DNA from 3 places in the Streptomyces sp. NPDC092045 genome. Region 2 is predicted to be linked to each of the others. Evidence: predicted binding sites of a transcription regulator. Region 2 holds the regulator's gene; each other region holds the start of a gene.
What was found. The regulator HrcA, encoded in region 2, represses chaperone genes, less so after heat shock. The targets are predictions, from matches to a motif close to TTNGCACTCNGNNNNNCNGAGTGCNAA.

Region 1 (5,785 bases), on a different contig from region 2:
TGGGCCGAGCAGACCGAGGGGAAGCGGACGGCCACCCACAGCGTCCTCGGGAAGGACCGGTCCGACGGGACCCACTTCATGGAGATCATCGAGTTCCCCTCGTACGACGTGGCGATGCGGAACTCCCACCTCCCGGAGACCGACCGGCTCTTCCACGAGATGGTCGCGCTCTGCGACGGGATGCCGACTTTCACGGACCTGGACGTCGTGCGGGACGAGCAGCTGTACAAGGCCGCCGCGCGCCGGTTCCTGGAGCTGATCGGCACGCCGGGGGAGCTTCCGCCGCTGGACGAGGTGATCGCCGAGGGGTGCCACAGCCACGACCCCTCCGACGTGCAGGACCCGATCGGCATGGACGCGGTCCGCCGCGGGATCGGGATGTGGCGGCAGGGGTTCGACTTCGCCTTCGCCGTCGAGGACCAGATCGCCGAGGGCGACCGCGTCTGCACCCGCTGGACCTGCGACGCCACCCACACCGGCGACTTCATGGGCCTCCAGCCCACCGGCATCGACGTCCGGATCACCGGGACGCTGATCCAGCGGTTCCGGGAGGACGGCAAGGTCGTCGAGGACTGGTGGCAGTACGACATGCTCGGGCTGATGGAGCGGCTCGGCGCGGTGGAGGAGTAGCCGGGGGGAGAAGCACCGAGGCCCGGTGCCCCCGCGACGGGGACACCGGGCCTCGGTGTTCGGTTACGACGTGCCTCAGTGCGAGTGGCCGTGACCGTGGCCGTGGCCGTGGTCCGCCGGCTCCTCTTCCTTCTTCTCCACCACGAGGGTCTCGGTGGTGAGGAGGAGGGAGGCGATCGAGGCGGCGTTCTCCAGGGCGGAGCGCGTCACCTTCACCGGGTCGATGACGCCGGCCTTGACCAGGTCGCCGTACTCGCCGGTCGCGGCGTTGAAGCCCTGGCCCTTGTCGAGCTCCGCCACCTTCGAGGTGATGACGTAGCCCTCCAGGCCCGCGTTCTCGGCGATCCAGCGCAGCGGCTCGACGGCGGCGCGGCGGACGACCGCGACACCCGTGGCCTCGTCGCCGGTCTTGTCGAGGTTGCCCTCCAGGACCTTGACGGCGTGGACGAGCGCGGAGCCGCCACCGGAGACGATGCCCTCCTCGACCGCGGCGCGGGTCGCGGAGATGGCGTCCTCCAGACGGTGCTTCTTCTCCTTCAGCTCCACCTCGGTGGCGGCGCCGACCTTGATGACGCACACGCCGCCGGCCAGCTTCGCGAGGCGCTCCTGGAGCTTCTCGCGGTCCCAGTCGGAGTCCGTGGACTCGATCTCGGCCTTGATCTGGTTGACGCGGCCCTGCACCTCGGACGAGTCGCCGCCACCGTCGACGATGGTGGTGTCGTCCTTGGTGATGGTGACGCGGCGGGCGGTGCCGAGCACGTCCAGGCCGGCCTGGTCGAGCTTGAGGCCGACCTCCTCGGCGATGACGGTGGCACCGGTGAGGGTGGCGATGTCGCCGAGCATGGCCTTGCGGCGGTCGCCGAAGCCGGGGGCCTTGACGGCCACGGCGTTGAAGGTGCCGCGGATCTTGTTCACGACCAGGGTCGACAGGGCCTCGCCCTCGACGTCCTCGGCGATGATCAGGAGCGGCTTGCCGGCGCCGGCCTGGATGACCTTCTCCAGGATGGGCAGCAGGTCCTGGATCGAGGAGATCTTGCCCTGGTTGATCAGGATGTACGGGTCGTCGAGGACGGCCTCCATGCGCTCCTGGTCGGTCACCATGTACGGGGACAGGTAGCCCTTGTCGAAGGCCATGCCCTCGGTGAAGTCGAGCTCCAGGCCGAAGGTGTTGGACTCCTCGACGGTGATGACGCCGTCCTTGCCGACCTTGTCCATCGCCTCGGCGATGAGCTCGCCGACCTGCTGGTCCTGCGCGGAGAGCGCGGCGACGGCGGCGATGTCCGACTTGTCGTCGATCGGGCGCGCGGTGGCGAGGAGCTCCTCGGAGACGGCCTTGACGGCGGCGTCGATGCCCTTCTTCAGGGCGGCCGGGGAGGCGCCGGCGGCGACGTTGCGCAGACCCTCGCGGACCAGGGCCTGGGCGAGCACGGTGGCGGTGGTGGTGCCGTCGCCCGCGATGTCGTTGGTCTTGGTCGCCACCTCCTTCACCAGCTGGGCGCCGAGGTTCTCGTACGGGTCCTCGATCTCGACCTCGCGGGCGATCGTGACACCGTCGTTGGTGATGGTGGGGGCGCCGAACTTCTTGTCGATGACGACGTTGCGGCCCTTGGGGCCGATCGTCACCTTCACCGTGTCGGCAAGCTTGTTGACGCCGCGCTCAAGGGCGCGACGGGCGTCCTCGTCGAACTTCAGGATCTTCGCCATGGGAGCGGTTCAGCCCTCTCGGAATTCTGGTGGAACGAACGGCGCCCCGGGGCGCCCAGGAATGGGGCCTCGGGGCGCAGCTCAAAGCCTTCTGGCCTGGGGTGACTTACTTCTCGACGATCGCGAGCACGTCGCGGGCCGAGAGGACGAGGTACTCCTCGCCGTTGTACTTCACCTCGGTGCCGCCGTACTTGCTGTAGAGCACGACGTCGCCGGTCTTGACGTCGAGCGGCAGGCGCTCGCCGTTCTCGAAGCGGCCCGGGCCCACGGCCAGGACGACGCCCTCCTGGGGCTTCTCCTTGGCGGTGTCCGGGATGACCAGGCCAGAGGCGGTGGTCTGCTCGGCGTCGAGCGGCTGGACCACAATGCGGTCCTCGAGCGGCTTGATGGCAACCTTGGAGCTGGTGGTCGTCACGATCCGACCTCCCCCTTCGGAGATCACGGGGTTGACTGTCTGAGGTGGCGAACCAGGTGGATCCGTCGTCGCGGGTGCCGGACCTGCCCGTCGCTGTGTTGGCACTCTCCGGTGGGGAGTGCCAGAGCCGAGACTATGACCGCGATTAGCACTCGGTCAAGCGGAGTGCCAATTCATCGCTCCGTGGCGTGACCGGGGGCGCGGTTGTGCGGGGTTCCGGGGCCCTCGGACAGCGCCTCCCCTCCCGGTCCGCGGTCCGTACGGCCGCGCGTTCGACCGGTTTCCCCTCCACCGCGGCCCGTCCGGTCCGCTCCCGCTCCCCCGGGGACGCCGACGCCCGGGGTCCCACCCCCTCCGCCGCCCTCCGGCCGAGCCGTTCGATCGAGTCGACCGGGTCGGCCGAGGAGGCGCAGCCGGCGAGGGCCGGGAGGGCGAGCAGCGCTCCGGTCAGGACCAGGGCGGCGGTCCGCCGCCGCCGCCCGCACCCGCCGGGCCTCACACGTAGTCCTCCAGCTTCGCGACCGCGTACCCCTTGGCCGTGATCACGTTCATCACGCGGCGGACCATGTCGGCCATGCTGCCCTTCCAGTCCTCCTCGCCCCGGAAGTGGGTGAGGACGATGTCGCCGGGGTGCAGGTCCCGGTCCCACTCGCGCCACTCCATGCGGTCGGGGAAGGCCTCGGCGGCCCACAGCGGGACGGCCTTGATGCCGCAGGACTTGGCCACGCGCAGGGTGTCGTCGTTGTAGTTGCCGTACGGCGGGCGGAAGAGCTCGGGCCGCTTGCCGAACTTCTTCTCGATGACGTCCTGCATGCCGCAGATCTCGCGCTTCTGCTGGCTGTACGAGAGTCCGGGCAGGTAGCGGTGGTTCAGGGTGTGGTTGTGGAGGGCGACCCCGCCCTTCTGCGACTTCTGCATCCGGGAGAAGTAGGCGTAGTCGTCGCTGACGACGTAGTCGCTGAGGAAGGCGCTGTACGGGATCTTCAGCTCGTCCATCATCCGCAGCAGCTCGGGGTCCTTCTCCGAGCCGTCGTCGATCGTCAGGAAGACGACCTTCTCCTTGGTCGGCACGGTGGTGAAGACGGGCGGCACGCCCTCGCTCCTCGTCTCGAAGCCCTTGCGCGTGGTGATCTCCGGCTTCACGGCGGGCGGGGCCGGCGCTTCGAGCGGGGGCTCGGCGAGGCCCCACTTCTTGGCGGCGAGCGCGCGGGCGGCCTTCCGGGCGCGGAGCTCCTCGGCCTTCCCGACCTGCGGTTCGGGCGCGGCGGCGCCCTGCTTCGGGGTCTGCCGGCCGGAGGCGGGGGAGGGCGGCGCGGCGCGGTCCGGTCCGGCGCCGGAGCAGGCCGTGGCGACGGAGGCGAGGGCGGCGACGACGAGCGCCGCTCCGAGTGTCCGACGGGAGCGGGGCGCGCCTTTTCTCATCTTCTGTTCCTTTTGTCGTACGAGCTGCATGGCGCCGCATCCTGTCAGCGCGGCGGCCCCTTCCGGCCGCGACACCGCCGTACCCGGCCCACCGTCCCCCGGCCGGCCCACAGCGCCCCCGGGGGCCTGCGCGGGGGCCGGAACCGGAGGGCCGGGGCGGGGGCCGGACCCGGAGGGCCGGACCCGGGAGGCCGGAACCGGAAGGGCCTGCGCGGGGGCCGGAACCGGAGGGCCGGGGCAGGGGCCGGAGCCGGGAGGCCGGAACCGGGAGGGCCGGGGCAGGGGCCAGAATGGGACGGGTGACCGACCTCGCCTCCTTCGCCGCCCTGCTCGCCCCCGAGGGGCAGACGCTCCTCGCCGCCCTGCGCGACTACGACCCCGCCCGGGAGCTGGCGGTCGCCTCCCGGCTGCGCCGCGACCACCCCGCCGAGCTGGTCACGGCGGCGCTCGGCCAGGCGCGGCTGCGGCAGCGGGCGGTGGCGAAGTTCGGCGCGGAGGACGCGTACCGGATGTACTTCACGCCGAACGGCGTCGAGCAGTCGACCCGGGCCTCGGTCGGCGCGCACCGGGCGGGCCGGATGAAGGCGCTGGGCGTGCGCAGCGTGGCGGACCTGTGCTCCGGGATCGGCGGCGACGCGATCGCCCTGGCCCGCGCCGGGATCTCCGTCCTCGCCGTCGACCGCGATCCGCTGACCGCCGAGGCGGTCCGCGCCAACGCCGAGGCGCTCGGCCTGTCCGGCCTGATCGAGGTGCGGTGCGCGGACGTGACGGAGATCGACACGAGTCCGTACGACGCGGTCTTCGTCGATCCCGCGCGGCGCGGGGGCCGGGGCAGGGTCTTCGATCCGGAGGCGTACTCGCCGCCGCTGTCCTGGGCGGTCGAGGCGGCCCGGAAGGCCCCGCGGGCGGCCCTGAAGGTGGCGCCCGGCATCCCGCACGAGGCCGTTCCGGCGGAGGCCGGGGCCGAGTGGATCTCGGACGGCGGGGACGTGAAGGAGGCCGTGCTGTGGTTCGGCACGGAGCCGGGCGCGCGCCGGGCCACGCTGCTGCCCTCCGGCGCGACCCTCGCCGGACGCGGGCTGCCCGACCCGGCGGTCCGGCCGGTCGGGCGCTACCTGTACGAGCCGGACGGCGCGGTGATCCGCGCGCACCTGGTGGCGGAGGCGGCCGAGGAGCTGGACGGCGGCCTGATCGACGAGACGATCGCGTACGTGACCTCGGACGTCCTGGCCCCGACGCCGTACGCCGCCGCGTACGAGATCACCGACGAACTCCCCTTCAACCTCAAGAAGTTGAAGGCACTGCTGCGGGAGCGGGAGGTCGGCACGCTGACCGTGAAGAAGCGGGGCTCGGCGGTCGAGCCGGAGGAGATCCGGCGCAAGGTGAAGCCGAAGGGCCCGAACGCGGCGACGGTGCTGCTCACTCGGGTCGCGGGGGCTCCGACGATGCTGATCGGGCGGCCCGTCCGGGCGGCCGGGGGCGCGTGAGCCCGCGTCTCCGCGAGGGCTCCCCCGGTACGGCTCGGAGGCCGTCGAACGGAGGGATGATCCGTACGACCGCGATCAGCCGGGCCCTCGGTGCCGCGGGGAAGTAGAACCACCCGCCGGCCGCGTC
Region 2 (5,785 bases):
TCGCCCCCGAGATCGGCTACTTCTTCGCGGGCGCGGGCATCCACATCCTGGAGGGCTACGGACTCACCGAGACCTCCGCCGCCTCCTTCGTCAACCCGGGCGAGGCCTACCGCACCGGCACCGTCGGCAAGCCGCTCCCCGGCACCGAGGTCCGCATCGCCGACGACGGCGAGATCCTGATGCGCGGCCCCGGCGTCATGGAGGGCTACCACGGCCTGCCCGAGAAGACCGCCGAGGTCCTGGAGTCCGACGGCTGGTTCCACACCGGCGACATCGGCGAGCTGTCCGCCGACGGCTACCTGCGGATCACCGACCGCAAGAAGGACCTGATCAAGACGTCCGGCGGCAAGTACATCGCGCCGGCCGAGGTCGAGGGCCAGTTCAAGGCCGTCTGCCCGTTCGTCTCGAACATCCTGGTCCACGGCGCCGACCGGAACTTCTGCACCGCCCTGATCGCCCTCGACGAGCCCTCCATCCTCGGCTGGGCCGCCGAGCACGACCTCGCGGGCAAGTCGTACGCCGAGGTCGTCGCCGCCCCGCAGACCGAGAAGCTGATCCAGGGCTACGTGGACCGCCTCAACGAGGGCCTCCAGCGCTGGCAGACGATCAAGAAGTTCCGCCTGCTGCCGCGCGACCTCGACATCGAGCACGGCGAGCTGACCCCGTCCCTGAAGCTCAAGCGCCCGGTCGTGGAGCGCGAGTACAAGCACCTCATCGAGGAGATGTACGCGGGCTCGCGCGAGGCCTGACCGGCGCCCCCGCACCGGGGCCGGCCCGCACGGGAGCCGGTTGTCCACAGGCAGCCGGCCCACCCCGGGCAGTACGGGACAATGGGCTCATGCCTTCCGTACTGCCCGATGGTGAGACCGTTCCCGAGGACGGGGCGCTGCCCCCGCACGCCCTGGAAGGGGCCGGGGAGCGCCCGCTCGGGTTCTACCTGCACGTGCCCTACTGCGCGACGCGCTGCGGGTACTGCGACTTCAACACCTACACGGCGAGCGAGCTGCGCGGCACGGGGGGCGTGCTCGCCTCCCGGGACAACTACGCCGAGCAGGTCGTCGAGGAGGTCCGGCTCGCCCGGAAGGTCCTCGGCGACGACCCCAGGCCGGTCCGGACCGTCTTCGTCGGCGGCGGCACGCCCACGCTGCTCGCCGCCGGGGACCTCGTGCGGATGCTGGGGGCGATCCGCGACGAGTTCGGGCTCGCGGACGACGCCGAGGTCACGACCGAGGCGAACCCCGAGTCGGTCGACCCGGCCTACCTGGCGGAGCTGCGCGAGGGCGGGTTCAACCGGATCTCCTTCGGCATGCAGAGCGCCCGCCGGCACGTCCTGAAGGTCCTCGACCGCACCCACACGCCCGGACGCCCCGAGGCGTGCGTCGCCGAGGCGCGGTCCGCCGGGTTCGACCACGTCAACCTCGACCTGATCTACGGCACGCCCGGCGAGTCCGACGACGACTGGCGGGCCTCGCTCGACGCGGCGATCGGCGCCGGACCCGACCACGTCAGCGCCTACGCCCTGATCGTCGAGGAGGGCACGCAGCTCGCCCGCCGCATCCGGCGCGGCGAGGTGCCGATGACCGACGACGACGTGCACGCCGACCGCTACCTGATCGCCGAGCAGGTGCTCTCCGGGGCCGGCTTCGAGTGGTACGAGGTGTCCAACTGGGCCACCTCGGAGGCCGGGCGCTGCCTCCACAACGAGCTGTACTGGCGCGGCGCCGACTGGTGGGGCGCCGGGCCCGGCGCGCACAGCCACGTGGGCGGGGTCCGCTGGTGGAACGTGAAGCACCCCGGCACGTACGCGGCGGCCCTCGCGGCCGGGAGGACGCCGGGCGCGGGCCGCGAACTGCTCTCCGCGGAGGACCGGCGCGTGGAGCGGATCCTGCTGGAGCTACGGCTCCGGGAGGGCTGCCCGCTGGACCTGCTCAGGCCCGCGGGCCTGGCCGCCTCCCGCAAGGCCCTGGAGGACGGCCTCCTGGACCCCGGCCCGTACGGGGCGGGACGGGCGGTCCTGACCCTGCGGGGACGGCTCCTCGCGGACGCGGTGGTGCGGGACCTGGTGGACTAGGGGGTGTCTCGCCGGGCGGGTCCCGGGGCCCGCCCGGCGGCGGCCTACGGCGCCGTCACGAAGTCGATCAGTTCCTCGACCCGGCCCAGCAGCTCCGGCTCCAGGTCCTTGTACGACGTCACCCTCGACAGGATGTGCTGCCAGGCCGCGCCCGTGTTGTCCGGCCAGCCCAGGGCGCGGCAGACGCCCGTCTTCCAGTCCTGGCCGCGCGGGACCGCGGGCCAGGCCGGGATGCCGAGCGAGGACGGCTTCACCGCCTCCCAGACGTCGATGTACGGGTGGCCGACGACCAGGACGTCCGGCGAGGTCACCCGCGCCGCGATCCGGGACTCCTTGGAGCCCGGGACCAGGTGGTCCACCAGGACGCCGAGGCGCGCGTCGGGCGCCGGGCCGAACTCCGCGACGATCGCCGGCAGGTCGTCGACGCCCTCCAGGTACTCCACGACCACGCCCTCGATCCGCAGGTCGTCGCCCCAGACCCGCTCGACCAGCTCCGCGTCGTGGCGGCCCTCGACGTAGATCCGGCCCGCCCGCGCCACGCGCGCGCGTGCGCCCGGCACCGCGACCGATCCCGAGGCCGTACGGGTCGGGCGGGCCGGCCCCGAGGCCGGGCGGACCAGGGTCACGACCTTCCCCTCCAGGAGGAAGCCGCGCGGTTCCAGCGGGAAGACCCGGTGCTTCCCGAAGCGGTCCTCCAGGGTCACCGTGCCCGCCTCACAGCGGATCACCGCCCCGCAGAAGCCCGTCGCCACCTCCTCCACGACGAGGTCGCGGTCGGCCGGGACCTCCGGGACGGGCGCCGAGCGCTTCCAGGGGGGCGTCAGATCCGGGTTGTAGCTGCGCATTCGGGCGACGTTATGCGACGGAGAAGCGCGCCGCCAGTTCCTCGCGCTGGCGCCGTACGAACGCGGCGTCCACCACCGCCCCGTGCCCCGGCACGTACACCGCGTCCCCGCCGCCGAGCGACAGGAGCCGGTCCAGGGCGTCCGGCCAGCGGGACGGGATCGCGTCCGGGCCCGCCTGCGGCTCGCCCGACTCCTCCACCAGGTCCCCGCAGAAGACCACCTCCGGCGGGCCGGGCACCAGGAGCGCCAGGTCGTGGCCCGTGTGCCCGGGGCCGACGTTGGCCAGGAGCACCTGCCGGCCGCCCAGGTCGAGCGTCCACTCGCCGGAGACCACGTGCCGCGGGGCCACCAGGACGTCCGCCGCCTCCGCGGCCGCCGCCGGGTCGAGGCCCTGCTCCACCCCGTCCGTCCGCAGCTCCTCCCGGTCCCGCTCCCGGGCGAGCAGCTCCTCCGTGCCGACCGCGCCGAAGACCTCCGCGCCCGCGAAGGCCGCCGTGCCGAACACGTGGTCGAAGTGCGGATGGCTCAGTGCGATGTGCGTCACCCTGCGGCCGCCCGTGAGTTCCGCCACCTCCGCCCGCAGCTCCGCGCCCTCCGCGAGGGACGACCCCGTGTCGTACAGCAGCACCGCCCGTTCGCCCACGACGAGCCCCACCGTGGCGTCCCAGACGGGCAGCCGGCGCCGGCCCACCCCGTCCGCGAGCCGTTCCCATCCCCGTGCTTCCCAGTCGACGTCCATGCACCGACGCTAACCGGTGGGGCGCCGCCTCCTTGCCAGGAGCGATGTGTGCCGCCGTACACTGGCCCGGGATCGTTGGCACTCGGACAGGGCGAGTGCCAAAAGCGGAGCAACCGGATCGACCGACGACAGCTGGAGGTGCGCACGATGCTCAGCGAACGCAGACTCGAAGTGCTGCGCGCCATCGTCCAGGACTATGTCGGGACGGAGGAGCCCGTCGGCTCCAAGGCGCTCACGGAGCGCCACAAGCTCGGCGTGTCGCCCGCCACCGTGCGCAACGACATGGCCGTGCTCGAGGACGAGGGCTACATCGCCCAGCCCCACACCAGCGCGGGCCGCATCCCGACGGACAAGGGCTACCGCCTGTTCGTCGACCGGCTCGCGGGGGTCAAGCCGCTGTCGACGCCCGAGCGGCGGGCCATCCACAACTTCCTCGACGGCGCGGTCGACCTGGACGACGTCGTCGGCCGCACGGTCCGGCTGCTCGCGCAGCTCACCCGGCAGGTCGCCGTCGTCCAGTACCCCTCGCTGACCCGTTCGACCGTCCGGCACGTGGAACTGCTCTCGCTGGCCCCGGCCCGCCTGATGCTCGTCCTCATCACGGACACCGGCCGGGTCGAGCAGCGGGTCGTCGACTGCCCCGCGCCCTTCGGCGAGACCTCCCTCGCCGACCTGCGGGCCCGGCTCAACAGCCGGGTCGTCGGCCGCCGGTTCGCCGACGTGCCGCAGCTGGTGCAGGACCTCCCCGAGTCCTTCGAGGAGACCGAGGACCGCGCCACGGTCTCGACCGTGCTCGCGACCCTCCTCGAAACCCTCGTGGAGGAGCACGAGGAGCGGCTGATGATCGGCGGCACCGCCAACCTCACCCGCTTCGGACACGACTTCCCCCTGGTGATCAGGCCCGTCCTGGAGGCTCTGGAGGAGCAGGTCGTCCTCCTCAAGCTGCTCGGCGAGGCCAAGGAATCGGGCATGACCGTACGGATCGGGCACGAGAACGCCCACGAGGGGCTGAGCTCCACGTCCGTCGTCTCGGTCGGCTACGGTTCGGGCGGCGAGGCAGTCGCCAAACTCGGCGTGGTCGGACCGACCCGCATGGACTACCCCGGAACGATGGGAGCGGTACGCGCAGTGGCACGTTACGTCGGACAGATCCTGGCGGAGTCGTAAGTGGCCACGGACTACTACGCCGTACTCGGCGTGCGCCGCGACGCGTCCCAGGACGAGATCAAGAAGGCGTTCCGGAGGCTCGCGCGCGAGCTGCACCCGGACGTCAATCCCGATCCGAAGACGCAGGAACGCTTCAAGGAGATCAACGCCGCCTACGAGGTCCTCTCGGACCCGCAGAAGAAGCAGGTCTACGACCTCGGCGGCGACCCGCTCTCGGCCTCCGGCGGAGGCGGCGCGGGCGGCTTCGGAGCGGGCGGCTTCGGCAACTTCTCCGACATCATGGACGCCTTCTTCGGCACGGCCTCGCAGCGCGGCCCGCGCTCGCGCACCCGCCGCGGCCAGGACGCCATGATCCGTCTGGAGATCAGCCTCGACGAGGCGGCCTTCGGCACCACCAAGGACATCCAGGTCGACACGGCGGTCGTCTGCACGACCTGCTCCGGCGAGGGCGCCGCGCCCGGCACCTCCGCGCAGACCTGCGACATGTGCCGCGGCCGGGGCGAGGTCTCCCAGGTCACCCGGTCCTTCCTGGGCCAGGTCATGACCTCCCGGCCCTGCCCGCAGTGCCAGGGCTTCGGCACCGTCGTCCCGACCCCGTGCCCCGAGTGCGCGGGCGACGGACGGGTCCGCTCCCGCCGCACCCTCACGGTCAAGATCCCGGCCGGCGTCGACAACGGCACCCGCATCCAGCTCGCGGGCGAGGGCGAGGTCGGCCCCGGCGGCGGCCCCGCCGGCGACCTGTACGTCGAGATCCACGAGACCCCGCACGAGACGTTCCAGCGGCGCGGCGACGACCTGCACTGCACGGTGACGATCCCGATGACGGCGGGCGCGCTCGGCACCAAGGTGCCGTTGCAGACCCTCGACGGCGTCGAGGAGGTCGACATCCGGCCCGGCACCCAGTCCGGCCAGTCGATCCCGCTCCACGGGCGCGGCGTCACCCACCTGCGCGGCAACGGGCGC
Region 3 (5,785 bases), on a different contig from region 2:
AGGGGCAGAGGGAAACGGCCCGTTGAAGCCCCGGCAACCCTCCAGTCGGTCACTCGTCATCCAGCGAGGTCCCCGGCTAGGGAAGGTGCCAAATCCGTCTCATGGCGAAAAATTCGTCATGGGAAAGATGAGGAGAAAGGGCCTCGCCTCCATGGCTGTACAGACCGTCGCACCCGCCACCACCGTCGACCTCGGTCCCGCGTCCGGGCTCTCCTGTCGCGAATGCGGTGAAGTCTTCGCACTCGGCCCGATCTTCGCCTGCGAACTCTGTTTCGGACCGCTCGAAGTCGCGTACGACCTCCCCGCCGGCGACCCCGAGGAGCTGCGGAAGCGCATCGAGGCCGGCCCCGCCAGCATCTGGCGCTACGCCCCCCTCCTGCCCGTCCCCGCCGACGTCGCCGAGAAGCCGAACCTGAACCCCGGCTGGACCCCGCTCGTCAAGGCCGACAACCTGGCCCGCGAGATCGGCGTCGCCCCCGGGAAGCTCTTCGTCAAGGACGACTCCGGCAACCCGACCCACTCCTTCAAGGACCGGGTCGTCGCCCAGGCCATCGAGGCCGCCCGCGCCTTCGGCTTCACCACCCTCTCCTGCTCCTCCACCGGCAACCTGGCCGGCGCCGTCGGCGCCGCCGCCGCCCGCGCCGGCTTCCGCTCCTGCGTGTTCATCCCGCACGACCTGGAGCAGGGCAAGGTCGTCATGGCCGGCGTCTACGGCGGCGACCTGGTCGCCATCGAGGGCAACTACGACGACGTCAACCGCTTCTGCTCGGAGCTCATCGGCGACCCGCTCGGCGAGGGCTGGGGCTTCGTGAACGTCAACCTGCGCCCGTACTACGGCGAGGGCTCCAAGACGCTCGCGTACGAGATCTGCGAGCAGCTCGGCTGGGTCATCCCCGACCAGCTCGTCATCCCGATCGCCTCCGGCTCCCAGCTCACCAAGATCGACAAGGGCCTCCAGGAGCTCGTCAGGCTGGGCCTCGTCGAGGACAAGCCGTACAAGATCTTCGGCGCCCAGGCCGAGGGCTGCTCCCCGGTGTCCGCCGCCTTCAAGGCCGGGCACGACGTCGTGCGGCCCCAGAAGCCGAACACGATCGCCAAGTCGCTCGCCATCGGCAACCCGGCCGACGGCCCGTACGTCCTCGACATCGCCCGCCGCACCGGCGGCGCCGTGGAGGACGTGAACGACGAGCAGGTCGTCGACGCGATCAAGCTGCTCGCGCGGACCGAGGGGATCTTCGCCGAGACCGCGGGCGGCGTGACCGTCGGCGTCGCGCGCAAGCTGGTGGAGAACGGCCTCATCGACCCGGAGCTCACCACAGTCGTCCTCAACACCGGCGACGGGCTCAAGACCCTGGACGCGGTGGCCGACACCTCTCAGGCGACCGCCACCATCCGACCGAGCCTGGACGCGTTCCGCGACGCCGGACTGGCCCGCTGATCCCCTCGGCGGGCCGCCCCTCCGGCGGCCCGCCGGCCTCCTCGGCGCCCGCCGGTCCCCCAGGCCCCGGTCCCCGGTTTCCCGAAAGGTACGTAAGTCATGGCCGTGAACGTCCGCATCCCCACCATCCTCCGCACCTACACCGGCGGCCGGGCCGAGGTCCAGGCCGAGGGCGCGACCCTCGCCGAGGTCATCGCGGACCTGGAGAAGAACCACACGGGCATCGCCGCCCGCGTCCTGGACGACCAGGGCAAGCTGCGCCGCTTCGTGAACGTCTACGTGAACGACGACGACGTGCGCTTCGAGCAGGGCCTGGAGACGGCCACCCCGGCCGGTTCGGGCGTCTCGATCATCCCGGCGGTCGCCGGCGGCTGCTGAGCCGTATCCGGCGAGCGGTTCCCGTTGTCCCGACTTTCTTGAATTGCCCCTTCCGCGTCCATAAGCGGAAGGGGCAATTCTGCATGGTTGAGCGCGGTAGGGTTGGGGAAGTCCCCTCCGCTGCTCCTGCCGGGCGCATATGAAATCGCGCCTCGACCTGACAAGAAGCAGTCAAACTGTGTGCGCGTTGTGTACCTTCTGCGCGCTTTGCCGGGCCCGACTTGCCCCGCGATTCAAGGGAACCTCCCCAATTCTCCTTTCCGCGCCGCCCAGAATTCTCGCCCGAATGGCCTGTTGCACAGGGCAGTTGGACAGATACATTCAGCGGCGGTCGACGCGTTCCGGCGCAGGGTCTGACCCGGGGTTCGTGAAGTGCGGCCCCGCGCAAGGGCCAGTAATAGGGGAGTTGGGCATGGCTCAGGGCACCGTCAAGTGGTTCAACGCGGAGAAGGGCTACGGCTTCATCGCGGTCGACGGTGGTGCGGATGTTTTCGTCCACTACAGCGCGATCCAGATGGATGGCTACCGCAGCCTCGAAGAGGGGCAGCGGGTCGAGTTCGAGATCTCGCAGGGCCAGAAGGGTCCGCAGGCGGACATGGTCAAGCTCGCCGTCTGAGCGCGGCGCGATCGGCCAGCGACGCAACGCCGTCGAGGGGCCCGCATCCCTGAGGGGACGCGGGCCCCTCGCGCGTTCCCGGATGCCCCCGCGCCCCGGTGCGGCCCCGCTCCCGGGACGGCCCTCCGGGCGCCCCTCCCGACCCCCGGAGCCCAGTGCCCCCTTCCCGAAACCCGAGAGTCGCTTGCACTCTCCTAGGTCGAGTGCTAATCATTGGCGTTAGCACTCGGCAGGTGAGAGTGCTACGAGGATCGGGCAGACGAGGCCGCCGGCCGGGTGGGGCAAGGAACCACACGGACACGCGGAGGCCGTCCGTCGCGGGCGTCGGCGCGGTCCTGGAGCGTTATCCACCCCATGTCCGGGAGGACCACTTCACATGGCCAAGATCATCGCGTTCGACGAGGAGGCCCGGCGCGGTCTCGAGCGCGGCATGAACCAGCTCGCTGACGCCGTCAAGGTCACCCTCGGCCCCAAGGGCCGCAACGTCGTCCTCGAGAAGAAGTGGGGCGCCCCCACGATCACCAACGATGGTGTCTCCATCGCCAAGGAGATCGAGCTCGAGGACCCGTACGAGAAGATCGGCGCCGAGCTGGTCAAGGAAGTCGCCAAGAAGACGGACGACGTCGCCGGCGACGGCACGACCACCGCCACCGTCCTCGCCCAGGCGCTCGTCCGCGAGGGCCTCCGCAACGTCGCCGCCGGCGCCAACCCGATGGCCCTCAAGCGCGGCATCGAGAAGGCCGTCGAGGCCGTCTCCGGCGCCCTCCTCGAGCAGGCGAAGGATGTCGAGACCAAGGAGCAGATCGCCTCCACGGCCTCCATCTCCGCCGCCGACACCCAGATCGGCGAGCTCATCGCCGAGGCGATGGACAAGGTCGGCAAGGAAGGCGTCATCACCGTCGAGGAGTCCCAGACCTTCGGTCTGGAGCTGGAGCTCACCGAGGGCATGCGCTTCGACAAGGGCTACATCTCGGCGTACTTCGCCACCGACATGGAGCGCATGGAGGCGTCGCTCGACGACCCCTACCTCCTGATCGTCAACTCCAAGATCTCCTCCGTGAAGGACCTCCTCCCGCTCCTGGAGAAGGTCATGCAGTCGGGCAAGCCCCTGCTGATCATCGCCGAGGACGTCGAGGGCGAGGCCCTGTCGACCCTGGTCGTCAACAAGATCCGCGGCACCTTCAAGTCCGTCGCGGTCAAGGCCCCGGGCTTCGGCGACCGCCGCAAGGCCATGCTGAACGACATCGCCATCCTCACCGGCGGCACGGTCATCTCCGAGGAGGTCGGCCTCAAGCTGGAGAACGCGGGCCTCGACCTGCTGGGCCGCGCCCGCAAGGTCGTCATCACCAAGGACGAGACCACCATCGTCGACGGTGCCGGTGACAGCGAGCAGGTCGCCGGTCGCGTGAACCAGATCCGCGCCGAGATCGAGAACAGCGACTCGGACTACGACCGCGAGAAGCTCCAGGAGCGCCTCGCGAAGCTGGCCGGCGGCGTGGCCGTCATCAAGGCCGGTGCCGCGACCGAGGTCGAGCTCAAGGAGCGCAAGCACCGCATCGAGGACGCCGTCCGCAACGCGAAGGCGGCCGTCGAGGAGGGCATCGTCGCCGGCGGTGGCGTGGCCCTGCTCCAGGCGTCGACCGTCTTCGAGAAGCTGGAGGCCGACCTCTCCGGCGACGAGGCCACCGGTGCCGCGATCGTGAAGCTGGCCCTGGAGGCCCCGCTGAAGCAGATCGCCGTCAACGCCGGCCTCGAGGGCGGCGTCGTGGCGGAGAAGGTCCGCAACCTGCCCGTCGGCCACGGCCTGAACGCCGCGACCAACGAGTACGTCGACCTCATCGCCGAGGGCATCATCGACCCGGCGAAGGTGACGCGCTCCGCGCTCCAGAACGCCGCGTCGATCGCCGCGCTGTTCCTCACCACCGAGGCCGTCATCGCCGACAAGCCGGAGAAGGCCGCCGCGCCGGCCGGCGGCGGCATGCCGGGCGGTGACATGGACTTCTGATCCCCGGGGATCTCCGGATCCCGGGATCGGCGGTTCATCGCTGAACGCGAACGAGGGCGGCACCCCCTGACGGGGGTGCCGCCCTCGGGCGTTGAGCCGGGCCGGTTCGCGTCCCGTACCGGGCGCGACCCACGCCTCGTACGGGAACGGTCCACGTCCCGGGCCCGCGGCCGAGGGCCGGGGCCCGGCTCCCGACGCCCGGGAGCAGCCCCCGCTCGGCGTACGACACCAGGCTCTCGTCCGGCTTCGCGACGAAGAACGGCACCGGCCCGTCCCGGTCGGCGTAGGAGCCGTCCCACCAGCCGGAGCCGCCCTCCGGCCACCGGTCGGCCCGGCCACCGGTCGGCGGCGGGCGTGAACAGGTCGTCGAGCAGGGGCATGAGGTCGTCGACCGTGCGGGCGTGGCGCGGGGTGCGGCAGTGTCCTCGGGGGCCCGTCCCGCGCCCCGGGAAGGGGCCTTTCCGGGCTTCGGCCGGGTGTGTTCTCCGCCCGCGCGGCCGGGGGGCGGAGGACCGGAGAAAAGGCGCCGATCTGGCGGGTGCCCCGCGTCCGCGCGCGGCCGAAAGCCCCCGGGTGTGAACCCGGCCGTATCCGTCCGGACCGGCCGCGGCGGCGCCCGGGGCTGTCCGGTACGTGCCGCGGGCGTTTGGCCGGACTCCGGGTTGTCCCCGATTCCGGCCGCCGCTAGCGGCATTGGCGGCCCGCGGTCCGCTCTCCATCATCGTCGCATCGTGAGGAGTCGGACCGGACCGCTGTGGGGGGCGCCCGTGGGGACGAACGGCGTTCCGGAGGCGAGGTCCTTCACCGGGCGGCGCCTCGGCCGGCTCGTCGCCTGCCGGACCGGGCGGGACGACCTCGCCCATGACGCCGACGTCGTGGGCCGCGTGCTGCCGTTCGAGGTCGGCGCGCACGCCGCCGACGAGCTGATCGACTGGGGACGCGCCCCCGACGACCCCCTCTACCGGCTCCTCGTGCCCCACCGCGACATGCTCGCCCCCGCCGACTTCGCCGCCGTCGAGACCGCGCTGCGGTCCGGTGACCGGGTCCGGCTGCGGACGGTGGCGGACGGGGTCCGGGAACGCAGCGCGCTGTGCGCGCCCGAGTCCCTCGACGTCCCCGGCGCGCCCGAGGACCTCGGTGTTCCCGAGGACCTCGGCGTCCTCGGTGCTCCCGGCGCTCTCGGCGTATCCGGTGTCTCCTGCGCCTCTGGCATCCCCGGTGCCTCCGATGTCTCCGGCGCCTCTGAAATCTCCGGCATATCCGGTCTCCACGGCGCCTTCGACACCTCCGGAGCATCCCGCGCACCCGGTGGCTCCGGTGGCTGGTCGGGGCTCCGGCACCCCTACCC

Region 1: groES (co-chaperone GroES) is a predicted target of HrcA. The motif match lies at 2,895-2,921, and genes of this name have one in related genera.
Region 3: groL (chaperonin GroEL) is a predicted target of HrcA. The motif match lies at 2,616-2,642, and genes of this name have one in related genera.

The regions. Positions count from the first base shown of each region.
Region 1 covers NZ_JBIVSC010000001.1:99,901-105,685, reverse strand. Annotated here, with positions in the region: gene ACIQKA_RS00540 (ester cyclase) at 1-630, shown strand, start outside; gene groL (chaperonin GroEL) at 706-2,334, opposite strand; gene groES (co-chaperone GroES) at 2,441-2,749, opposite strand; gene ACIQKA_RS00525 (polysaccharide deacetylase family protein) at 3,245-4,171, opposite strand; gene ACIQKA_RS00520 (THUMP-like domain-containing protein) at 4,462-5,658, shown strand.
Region 2 covers NZ_JBIVSC010000002.1:580,514-586,298, reverse strand. Annotated here, with positions in the region: gene ACIQKA_RS09450 (AMP-dependent synthetase/ligase) at 1-749, shown strand, start outside; gene hemW (radical SAM family heme chaperone HemW) at 839-2,071, shown strand; gene ACIQKA_RS09440 (DUF3097 domain-containing protein) at 2,116-2,916, opposite strand; gene ACIQKA_RS09435 (MBL fold metallo-hydrolase) at 2,927-3,655, opposite strand; gene hrcA (heat-inducible transcriptional repressor HrcA) at 3,803-4,822, shown strand; gene dnaJ (molecular chaperone DnaJ) at 4,823-5,785, shown strand, end outside.
Region 3 covers NZ_JBIVSC010000016.1:136,221-142,005, forward strand. Annotated here, with positions in the region: SAM riboswitch class I at 1-134, shown strand, start outside; gene thrC (threonine synthase) at 152-1,438, shown strand; gene ACIQKA_RS27550 (MoaD/ThiS family protein) at 1,538-1,816, shown strand; gene ACIQKA_RS27555 (cold-shock protein) at 2,229-2,432, shown strand; gene groL (chaperonin GroEL) at 2,809-4,437, shown strand; gene ACIQKA_RS27565 (lysine 2,3-aminomutase) at 5,169-5,785, shown strand, end outside.